Regions from separate parts of the Peribacillus sp. JNUCC41 genome, predicted to be linked through region 2. Evidence: a T-box and tRNA genes for the amino acid it is inferred to sense, from the RefSeq annotation. Region 2 holds a T-box; the other regions hold tRNA genes.
What was found. The T-box of region 2 lies ahead of pheS (phenylalanine--tRNA ligase subunit alpha). A T-box ahead of a tRNA ligase gene usually reads a tRNA of that ligase, here a tRNA-Phe.
Positions count from the first base shown of each region.

Region 1: it encodes a tRNA-Phe, which carries the amino acid that the T-box ahead of pheS (phenylalanine--tRNA ligase subunit alpha) is inferred to sense. The anticodon was not compared.
Region 3: it encodes a tRNA-Phe, which carries the amino acid that the T-box ahead of pheS (phenylalanine--tRNA ligase subunit alpha) is inferred to sense. The anticodon was not compared.

Region 1 is NZ_CP062163.1:2,638,097-2,641,337, reverse strand. Features, by position in the region: gene JNUCC41_RS12905 (hypothetical protein) at 44-334, shown strand; tRNA gene JNUCC41_RS12900 (tRNA-Leu) at 639-719, opposite strand; tRNA gene JNUCC41_RS12895 (tRNA-Cys) at 728-801, opposite strand; tRNA gene JNUCC41_RS12890 (tRNA-Gly) at 810-884, opposite strand; tRNA gene JNUCC41_RS12885 (tRNA-Gln) at 888-962, opposite strand; tRNA gene JNUCC41_RS12880 (tRNA-His) at 998-1,073, opposite strand; tRNA gene JNUCC41_RS12875 (tRNA-Trp) at 1,091-1,164, opposite strand; tRNA gene JNUCC41_RS12870 (tRNA-Tyr) at 1,175-1,258, opposite strand; tRNA gene JNUCC41_RS12865 (tRNA-Thr) at 1,275-1,350, opposite strand; tRNA gene JNUCC41_RS12860 (tRNA-Phe) at 1,358-1,433, opposite strand; tRNA gene JNUCC41_RS12855 (tRNA-Asp) at 1,445-1,520, opposite strand; tRNA gene JNUCC41_RS12850 (tRNA-Met) at 1,526-1,599, opposite strand; tRNA gene JNUCC41_RS12845 (tRNA-Val) at 1,703-1,778, opposite strand; tRNA gene JNUCC41_RS12840 (tRNA-Glu) at 1,794-1,868, opposite strand; tRNA gene JNUCC41_RS12835 (tRNA-Ser) at 1,878-1,969, opposite strand; tRNA gene JNUCC41_RS12830 (tRNA-Asn) at 1,975-2,049, opposite strand; rRNA gene rrf (5S ribosomal RNA) at 2,059-2,174, opposite strand; rRNA gene JNUCC41_RS12820 (23S ribosomal RNA) at 2,293-3,241, opposite strand, start outside.
Region 2 is NZ_CP062163.1:237,717-240,957, forward strand. Features, by position in the region: gene pheT (phenylalanine--tRNA ligase subunit beta) at 1-1,057, opposite strand, end outside; gene pheS (phenylalanine--tRNA ligase subunit alpha) at 1,086-2,126, opposite strand; T-box leader at 2,185-2,427, opposite strand; gene JNUCC41_RS01170 (TrmH family RNA methyltransferase) at 2,472-3,230, opposite strand.
Region 3 is NZ_CP062163.1:1,236,679-1,239,919, forward strand. Features, by position in the region: gene JNUCC41_RS06095 (1,4-dihydroxy-2-naphthoate polyprenyltransferase) at 1-143, shown strand, start outside; gene JNUCC41_RS06100 (TraR/DksA C4-type zinc finger protein) at 289-1,038, shown strand; tRNA gene JNUCC41_RS06105 (tRNA-Glu) at 1,082-1,153, opposite strand; tRNA gene JNUCC41_RS06110 (tRNA-Ser) at 1,157-1,247, opposite strand; tRNA gene JNUCC41_RS06115 (tRNA-Asn) at 1,249-1,323, opposite strand; tRNA gene JNUCC41_RS06120 (tRNA-Ile) at 1,334-1,410, opposite strand; tRNA gene JNUCC41_RS06125 (tRNA-Gly) at 1,416-1,489, opposite strand; tRNA gene JNUCC41_RS06130 (tRNA-His) at 1,494-1,569, opposite strand; tRNA gene JNUCC41_RS06135 (tRNA-Phe) at 1,587-1,662, opposite strand; tRNA gene JNUCC41_RS06140 (tRNA-Asp) at 1,686-1,761, opposite strand; tRNA gene JNUCC41_RS06145 (tRNA-Met) at 1,768-1,841, opposite strand; tRNA gene JNUCC41_RS06150 (tRNA-Ser) at 1,945-2,037, opposite strand; tRNA gene JNUCC41_RS06155 (tRNA-Ile) at 2,059-2,135, opposite strand; tRNA gene JNUCC41_RS06160 (tRNA-Met) at 2,146-2,222, opposite strand; tRNA gene JNUCC41_RS06165 (tRNA-Ala) at 2,251-2,326, opposite strand; tRNA gene JNUCC41_RS06170 (tRNA-Pro) at 2,344-2,420, opposite strand; tRNA gene JNUCC41_RS06175 (tRNA-Arg) at 2,432-2,508, opposite strand; tRNA gene JNUCC41_RS06180 (tRNA-Leu) at 2,518-2,606, opposite strand; tRNA gene JNUCC41_RS06185 (tRNA-Gly) at 2,619-2,693, opposite strand; tRNA gene JNUCC41_RS06190 (tRNA-Leu) at 2,702-2,783, opposite strand; tRNA gene JNUCC41_RS06195 (tRNA-Lys) at 2,792-2,867, opposite strand; tRNA gene JNUCC41_RS06200 (tRNA-Thr) at 2,888-2,963, opposite strand; tRNA gene JNUCC41_RS06205 (tRNA-Val) at 2,974-3,049, opposite strand; rRNA gene rrf (5S ribosomal RNA) at 3,061-3,176, opposite strand.

The DNA of each region.
Region 1 (3,241 bases), 2.4 Mb from region 2:
AATGAATTAATGACAGAATATTAAGAATATTGGAGGGGTAAGTATGAATAAGATTTTCGTTCCTAACGCAATCACCACTTTAACAAATCTTTTCTACAATTCGACTACAATGAATGAGTATTTAGCGATGAGAACCGCTCAATTCTACATTGAAGACCTGAAGCTACTGCAAGACGTGGAAGCTGTTGCCCTGGCAATTGAAAATCAAAATGCTTTCGCTTTAATGTCTAAATTTAAATTATTTGATTATAAGGCTGCCGAAGAAATTGAAATCGCACTATCCTCTTCTGGCTATACGGAAGCGGAGCTAAATGCAATCAATATTGAAATCTAAATTTATTGTTTTGGAACGAATGGGAGAGTTAATGCTCTTTCCATTCGTTTTTTATTTTCATCATTAGAACAAACGTACTCTATACTATTGCTGATCAAATAATTTTTAAATATTTCTTATCACTCCCCACAATATCTGTGGCACCTAAATTCATGTATCGCCTCCATTCTTGAGTGATGAAAAATCAATGCACAATAATCCCGCACATTATTTGTACATATGTTATAGTGCGCCATAAACACAAAAAAGCTTCACACAATTAAGTGTGAAGCTTTTTGTAATAGCGATTCTTCGCTATTCGTGATACCGGTGGCCGGGGTCGAACCGGCACTCCAGAGGAACACGATTTTGAGTCGTGCGCGTCTGCCAATTCCGCCACACCGGCATGTATGTTGGAGGCGGCAACCGGAATCGAACCGGTGGTAAAGGTTTTGCAGACCTCTGCCTTACCGCTTGGCTATGCCGCCAACGTTTTTGGAGCGAAAGACGGGATTCGAACCCGCGACCCCAACCTTGGCAAGGTTGTATTCTACCACTGAACTACTTTCGCATATGGCTGGGCTAGAAGGGATCGAACCTTCGCATGACGGAATCAAAATCCGTTGCCTTACCGCTTGGCTATAGCCCATTAACGTTGTAATCATTATACCATGTTTTATTAAATGGGGCGACTGATGGGAATCGAACCCACGAATGCCTGAACCACAATCAGGTGCGTTAACCACTTCGCCACAATCGCCATTATAGGATTGAAATTGGCAGGGGTAGTAGGAATCGAACCCACACTGGAGGTTTTGGAGACCTCTGTTCTACCTTTAAACTATACCCCTGTAAGAAAGATGGTGGAGGGGGGCAGATTCGAACTGCCGAACCCGAAGGAGCGGATTTACAGTCCGCCGCGTTTAGCCACTTCGCTACCCCTCCGCATATGGATGAAACATGGTGCCGGCAAGAGGACTTGAACCCCCAACCTACTGATTACAAGTCAGTTGCTCTACCAGTTGAGCTACACCGGCACTACTATGGTGGCTCAGGACGGAATCGAACCGCCGACACAAGGATTTTCAGTCCTTTGCTCTACCGACTGAGCTACTGAGCCAAACAATAAAATGGCGGTCCCGACGGGAATCGAACCCGCGATCTCCTGCGTGACAGGCAGGCATGTTAACCGCTACACCACGGGACCATAGATTGCGGGGACAGGATTTGAACCTGCGACCTTCGGGTTATGAGCCCGACGAGCTACCGGACTGCTCCACCCCGCGACGGTATTAATGTTACTATTATGAATCAAGTTTTCGTGTTGAGCGTTTCAAGGGGATGAATGATCAATCCTTTATAGAGAAACAACCTGATCTTATTGAATAATGGTGGAGGATGACGGGATCGAACCGCCGACCCTCTGCTTGTAAGGCAGATGCTCTCCCAGCTGAGCTAATCCTCCAATATGTTGTCTAAATGGTGACCCGTACGGGATTCGAACCCGTGTTACCGCCGTGAAAGGGCGGTGTCTTAACCGCTTGACCAACGGGCCAGGTATAAATGGCGGAGAGCAAGGGATTTGAACCCTTGAGACAGGGTTACCCGTCTACACGATTTCCAATCGTGCTCCTTCGGCCACTCGGACAGCTCTCCAATAATGGCTCCGCAGGTAGGACTCGAACCTACGACCGTTCGGTTAACAGCCGAATGCTCTACCACTGAGCTACTGCGGAACAATATAAGCTTGGCGACGTCCTACTCTCACAGGGGGAAACCCCCAACTACCATCGGCGCTGAAGAGCTTAACTGCCGTGTTCGGAATGGGAACGGGTGTGACCTCTTCGCTATCGTCACCAAACAATGTTAACATTTTTTCAAGACATATATTATTATAACGTCTTTTTGAGAAAATGCAAGAAGAAATTTTCATTCCTTCAAAACTAGATAATAAGAAGGTATTTCATTTTTTTAAAGCGTTGGTTAAGTCCTCGATCTATTAGTATCAGTCAGCTCCACATGTCGCCACGCTTCCACCTCTGACCTATCAACCTGATCATCTTTCAGGGATCTTACTAGCTTACGCCATGGGAAATCTCATCTTGAGGGGGGCTTCATGCTTAGATGCTTTCAGCACTTATCCCGTCCGCACGTAGCTACCCAGCTATGCCTTTGGCAAGACAACTGGTACACCAGCGGTGCGTCCATCCCGGTCCTCTCGTACTAAGGACAGCTCCTCTCAAATTTCCTGCGCCCGCGACGGATAGGGACCGAACTGTCTCACGACGTTCTGAACCCAGCTCGCGTACCGCTTTAATGGGCGAACAGCCCAACCCTTGGGACCGACTACAGCCCCAGGATGCGATGAGCCGACATCGAGGTGCCAAACCTCCCCGTCGATGTGGACTCTTGGGGAGATAAGCCTGTTATCCCCGGGGTAGCTTTTATCCGTTGAGCGATGGCCCTTCCATGCGGAACCACCGGATCACTAAGCCCGACTTTCGTCCCTGCTCGACTTGTAGGTCTCGCAGTCAAGCTCCCTTGTGCCTTTACACTCTACGAATGATTTCCAACCATTCTGAGGGAACCTTTGGGCGCCTCCGTTACTCTTTAGGAGGCGACCGCCCCAGTCAAACTGCCCACCTGACACTGTCTCCCACCCCGATAAGGGGCGCGGGTTAGAATTTCAATACAGCCAGGGTAGTATCCCACCAACGCCTCCACCGAAGCTAGCGCTCCGGCTTCTCAGGCTCCTACCTATCCTGTACAAGCTGTACCAAAATTCAATATCAGGCTGCAGTAAAGCTCCACGGGGTCTTTCCGTCCTGTCGCGGGTAACCTGCATCTTCACAGGTACTATAATTTCACCGAGTCTCTCGTTGAGACAGTGCCCAGATCGTTACACCTTTCGTGCGGGTCGGAACTTAC
Region 2 (3,241 bases):
GAACCACTGTACCTGCAAAATATGCACTTTCAATGATGATGTTCGTCGTATCATTTTTCACTTCGGAATCCGCTCCGCCCATCACACCAGCTATCGCTACTGGCTCGCTGCCATTTGTGATCACTAAATGGTCAGGTGTCAAAGTGCGTTCCGCTTCATCCAATGTTACGATTTTTTCAGCATCCTTCGCTCTGCGGATGACGATTTCCTTTGAACCAAAGCGGTCATAATCAAAGGCATGGAGCGGTTGGCCGTATTCAAGTAAAATGTAGTTCGTGATATCCACCACATTATTATGAGGTCGGATACCTGCAGACATCAACCTAGTCTGCATCCAAAGTGGTGAAGGTCCGACCTTGACATCCTTGATGATTTTAGCAATGTATATCGGGTTATCTTCTTTCGCTTCAACTTTGACACTGATATAATCAGTTGCTTTTTCAGCTGCCTCTTCTTTCTCGACAACCGGCCATTTCACTTCCCGGCCTAAAATGGCTGCCACTTCGTATGCAACACCAAGCATGCTCAATGCATCTGAACGGTTCGGAGTCAGCCCAAGTTCCAGCACTTCATCACTTAAACCAAGTTCCTCCAATGCATCTTTACCTACTTCCACATCATTAGGGAAGACGAAGATACCTGTAGCATAATCCTTGGAAACGAGCTTGGATTCGAAGCCCAATTCCTGAAGCGAGCAAATCATCCCGTGCGATTCCTCTCCACGAAGTTTCGCTTTCTTAATTTTGAAATTACCTGGAAGGACTGCGCCAACAGTAGCGACAGCGACTTTTTGGCCTTTATCGACATTCGGTGCTCCACAGATGATCTGAACGGGATTTTCGGCCCCGATATCAACTTGGCATTTATTCAATTTATCCGCATTTGGATGCTGTTCACGTTCAATGACATGCCCGATGACGACCCCTTTTAGCCCTTCACTTTTCTTTTCCACCCCTTCAACCTCAATGCCGCTTTTCGTGATTTTGTCAGCTAGCTCCGTCGCATTGATGCCTGAAAGGTCAACATAATCTTGTAACCATTTATATGACACAAACATGGTAGGTCCTCCTTTTTAAAATAAAAATTTATGCTTCATGATGGTTGAATTGTTTTAAGAATCGAACATCATTCGTATAGAAATGACGGATATCATCCACACCATACTTCAACATGGCAATCCGCTCCACGCCGATTCCAAATGCGAATCCAGAGTATTTCTTGGAATCGAAGCCAGCCATTTCAAGGACGTTCGGATGAACGATCCCGCCGCCAAGCACTTCGATCCAGCCTGTTTGTTTACATACGCTGCAGCCTTTACCACCACAGATTTTACAAGAAATATCCACTTCGACGGAAGGCTCCGTAAATGGGAAGAAACTTGGACGAAGTCGGATTTCACGGTCTTGCCCAAATACTTTTTTCGCAAATACATCAAGCGTCCCTTTCAGGTCGCTCATGCTGATGTTCTCATCGATGACCAAGCCCTCAATTTGCTGGAATTGATGGGAGTGTGTAGCGTCATCGTTATCACGGCGATATACTTTTCCTGGGCAAATGATTTTAACAGGTCCTTGACCTTTATGTTTTTCCATCGTTCTGGCTTGAACAGGTGAAGTGTGCGTACGCATCAGGATTTCGTCCGTTATGTAGAAGGAATCCTGCATATCACGTGCCGGATGGCTTTTCGGCAAGTTAAGTGCCTCGAAGTTGTAGTAGTCGCTTTCGACTTCAGGACCTTCCGCAACGGTATAGCCCATACCGATGAATAAGTCTTCGATTTCTTCCACGACACGTGTTAATGGATGTAGATTCCCCTTGTTAACCGGACGTCCAGGAAGTGTGACGTCAATCGTTTCAGTTGCCAGCTTTGCATTGACTGCCGCAGTTTCAAGTGCTTTTTGTTTCTCCTCGATCTTTGTTGCAATCGCTTCCCTTACATCATTGGCCAGTGCCCCAATTTTTGGGCGTTCTTCGGCAGATAATTTACCCATGCCGCGCAATACCTCAGTGATTGGCCCTTTTTTCCCTAAATAAGCAACTCGGACTTCATTCAGTTCTTTTAATTCGGAAGCGGCGGCAACTTTTTGCAACGCTTCTTCCTGCAGTTCTAGTAAACGTTCCTGCATCATGTCTTCCTCCTTTATTTTCCTTTTGTAAAAATGAACACAAAAAAACCCCAATCCCTAAAGGGACGAGGTTTATGTATCGCGGTACCACCCTTATTAGTGCACGAACAAAAAAACTTCTGCACTCACTTCATTAAAAAATAACGGCTCTTCACCGGAACATTTTTCAGACATCATGTCTTCCCAATGCCAACTCGAAAGGTGAATTCCCTTAAGCAGTGCCATAAAAATGCTTTCAGTCAAGGCATTTTTTCCCTGGATATGGTTAACTTAAGCTACTACTCTTTGTCATCGTTGTTTTCATTATAAAATTCTGTTTTATTATATTATAATTCTTCGGCCGTTTCAAATCGATTTTCGTAAATAGTACATTAAAATCCCGGCAGCGATCCCCACATTCAATGATTCGCTTTTTCCGTAGATGGGAATATAAAGGTTTTTAGTCGTTTTCTCCAGTAATCCCTTCGATACTCCTTGGCCTTCATTACCGACCAGAAGGGCAAATCGTGAAGACTTTTCCACTTCTTCGAATGGCGATGCGCCTTCTAATGCCGTGCCATATACCGGTGTGCCGCTTTCCTTCAGCTCATCGATGATTTCGGAAAGGTTCCCTTTAATGACAGGCATATGGAAGAGGCTCCCTTGCGTCGAACGGACCACTTTGGGATTATACAAGTCAGCACACCCTTCGCCAAGTATGACCGCATCGATTCCAGCTGCATCCGCTGTCCTGATCATCGTTCCAATATTCCCCGGATCTTGTACGGCATCGATCAACAATAATTTATCCGGATTGATGGACGCCATGCTCGTTGATTTCTGTTCACAAACCGCAGCAATTCCTTGAGGAGCTTCGGTATCACAAATCGCCTTCATAATATCATTTTTCACATAAATGAGTTCTGTGCCTTCCACCTTAAAATGGGCAGGCATTTCAGTTTCTTCATTGATGATCACTTCCAGGACGATTTCTTCTTTTAAGGCTTCTTCAACTAGGTGATAACCCTCGACTAAATATTTACCTGTTTTATCTCGTTCTTTTTTCGTCAAAAGTTTTTTCCATTGCTTAACTTGCGGGTTTTTTAAGGATTCAATATATTTCAAGGGTAAACGCT
Region 3 (3,241 bases), 1.0 Mb from region 2:
CGAAAGCCCTGGCCGCAATCAAAGGCTTCGTAGGTAAAACGCAGCCGATCACGATGGTGCCAGCAATGAAAGCCACGGCCCAAACGAACACCTTCTTTGGCTTACTCATGGCCATTGGATTATTCATCAGCTATCTTATATAATCTCCTGGGACTGAGCTCATTCGCTCAGTCCTTTTTTCTATAATCCGTTCCTTATTGTTTTCCTATACTCCGATTCGGGTAATAGATAATACAACCATCTTACCAATATAAATGAGATTTAGACTTTAGAAGGAGTGAATCCGATATGGCAACGAAACAACAAACGCAAAAATTCAAAAAAGAACTGCTTCAAGAAAAAAATGAGCTAATTAATAGAATTCAAAATGATGAACAATCCGTTCTGGATAAAAGCCAGACCGAATCCGTAGGGGAATTATCATCCTATGATAATCATCCTGCTGATCTTGGTACCGAATTATTCGAGATGGAACGGAATCAAGCACTCGATGAGCATGCACAATCCGAAATGGAGAAAATCGATGAAGCTTTGAAAGCCATGGAAGAAGGCTCGTATGGCCATTGTAAAACCTGCAATAGGGAAATCCCCATCGAGAGGCTTGAAGCGATCCCAAGCACCCTCTACTGTGTCGAGCATGCTCCAGAACGGTCAATTTCACAAGACCGGCCTGCGGAAGAGGATATACTAATCCCATCCATGGGTGATCATTTTGAAAATCGTCATGGAGTCGAAATGGTGGATAAAGAAGATAGCTTTGGTGAAGTTGCCAAATTCGGTACATCCGAAACACCATCCGATTACACAGGCGATCATGACAATTATAATGATCTATATAAAACCGAGGATGAAACGAACGGGTTTCCTGAAGACTATGAAGGTTATGCCGCAAATGATATCGAAGGAAAAAATAGAGTGAACATACCGAACAAAAACCAAAAGGTATATGAAGATACACTGGAGGAAGAAAATATAGAATCCAATCTTGGAGACATTCCCTATAAACAAAAAGATAGTTATATCAATGAAAAGAAATGAAAAAAAAAGAAGCATACATTCATGTATGCTTCCCTTTTTGTTATGACCCGTACGGGATTCGAACCCGTGTTACCGCCGTGAAAGGGCGGTGTCTTAACCGCTTGACCAACGGGCCAACTGGCGGAGAAGGAGGGATTTGAACCCTCGCGCCGCTCGCGCGACCTACACCCTTAGCAGGGGCGCCTCTTCAGCCTCTTGAGTACTTCCCCATGGCTCCGCAGGTAGGACTCGAACCTACGACCGTTCGGTTAACAGCCGAATGCTCTACCACTGAGCTACTGCGGAACAATAAATATGGTGGGCCTAAATGGACTCGAACCATCGACCTCACGCTTATCAGGCGTGCGCTCTAACCAGCTGAGCTATAGGCCCATATTTGGAGCGGGTGAAGGGAATCGAACCCTCATCATCAGCTTGGAAGGCTGAGGTTTTACCACTAAACTACACCCGCGAAATGGGGCGACTGATGGGAATCGAACCCACGAATGCCTGAACCACAATCAGGTGCGTTAACCACTTCGCCACAATCGCCGTAATTTTTCAGAATATGGTGGCTCAGGACGGAATCGAACCGCCGACACAAGGATTTTCAGTCCTTTGCTCTACCGACTGAGCTACTGAGCCACATATGTATTGAATTTTAAAAATGGCGGTCCCGACGGGAATCGAACCCGCGATCTCCTGCGTGACAGGCAGGCATGTTAACCGCTACACCACGGGACCTAATAATTGCGGGGACAGGATTTGAACCTGCGACCTTCGGGTTATGAGCCCGACGAGCTACCGGACTGCTCCACCCCGCGACGGTAATAATGAAACGATTTGCATCAAGTTTTCGTGTATAACGTTTCGTCCGCATCCTTTATGTAAGGGTGTTTCAAAACAACTTGCTGCTTTTTGAAAAAATGGAGGAGGTAGAGGGATTCGAACCCCCGCGGGATTTGACTCCCCTGTCGGTTTTCAAGACCGATCCCTTCAGCCGAACTTGGGTATACCTCCATGGCTTTTAAAAAGTGAATATGGTGGACCTTGTAGGACTCGAACCTACGACCGGACGGTTATGAGCCGTCTGCTCTAACCAGCTGAGCTAAAGGTCCTTATATTTATTGGTAGCGGCGGAGGGGATCGAACCCCCGACCTCACGGGTATGAACCGTACGCTCTAGCCAGCTGAGCTACACCGCCAATATAATATAAGTTTCTGATTGAAAAATGGTGGAGCCTAGCGGGATCGAACCGCTGACCTCCTGCGTGCAAGGCAGGCGCTCTCCCAGCTGAGCTAAGGCCCCATTCATTAAAAATCACGTGGTCGGGAAGACAGGATTCGAACCTGCGACCCCTTGGTCCCAAACCAAGTGCTCTACCAAGCTGAGCTACTTCCCGCAATAAAAACATGGTGCGCCCGGCGGGAGTCGAACCTACAACCTTCTGATTCGTAGTCAGATGCTCTATCCAATTGAGCTACGGGCGCATATTATGATGGTGCCGAGGACCGGAATCGAACCGGTACGGTAGTCACCTACCGCAGGATTTTAAGTCCTGTGCGTCTGCCAGTTCCGCCACCCCGGCACATACGAAAAGTGGAGCGGAAGACGGGATTCGAACCCGCGACCCCAACCTTGGCAAGGTTGTATTCTACCACTGAACTACTTCCGCATGAAAGATGCGGGTGAAGGGACTTGAACCCCCACGCCTTGCGGCGCCAGATCCTAAGTCTGGTGCGTCTGCCAATTCCGCCACACCCGCATATAAAATGGTGAGCCATGAAGGATTCGAACCTTCGACCCTCTGATTAAAAGTCAGATGCTCTACCAACTGAGCTAATGGCTCGTGCTTGTACTATTTTAAAATGGTGCCGGCAAGAGGACTTGAACCCCCAACCTACTGATTACAAGTCAGTTGCTCTACCAGTTGAGCTACACCGGCAGGTGTAAAATGGTGGAGGATGACGGGATCGAACCGCCGACCCTCTGCTTGTAAGGCAGATGCTCTCCCAGCTGAGCTAATCCTCCATATGAAACCTGCTTGGCGACGTCCTACTCTCACAGGGGGAAACCCCCAACTACCATCGGCGCTGAAGAGCTTAACTGCCGTGTTCGGAATGGGAACGGGTGTGACCTCTTCGCTATCGTCACCAAACAATGTTAACATTTTTTCAAGACATATATTATTATAACGTCTTTTTGAGAAAATGCAAGAAGAAA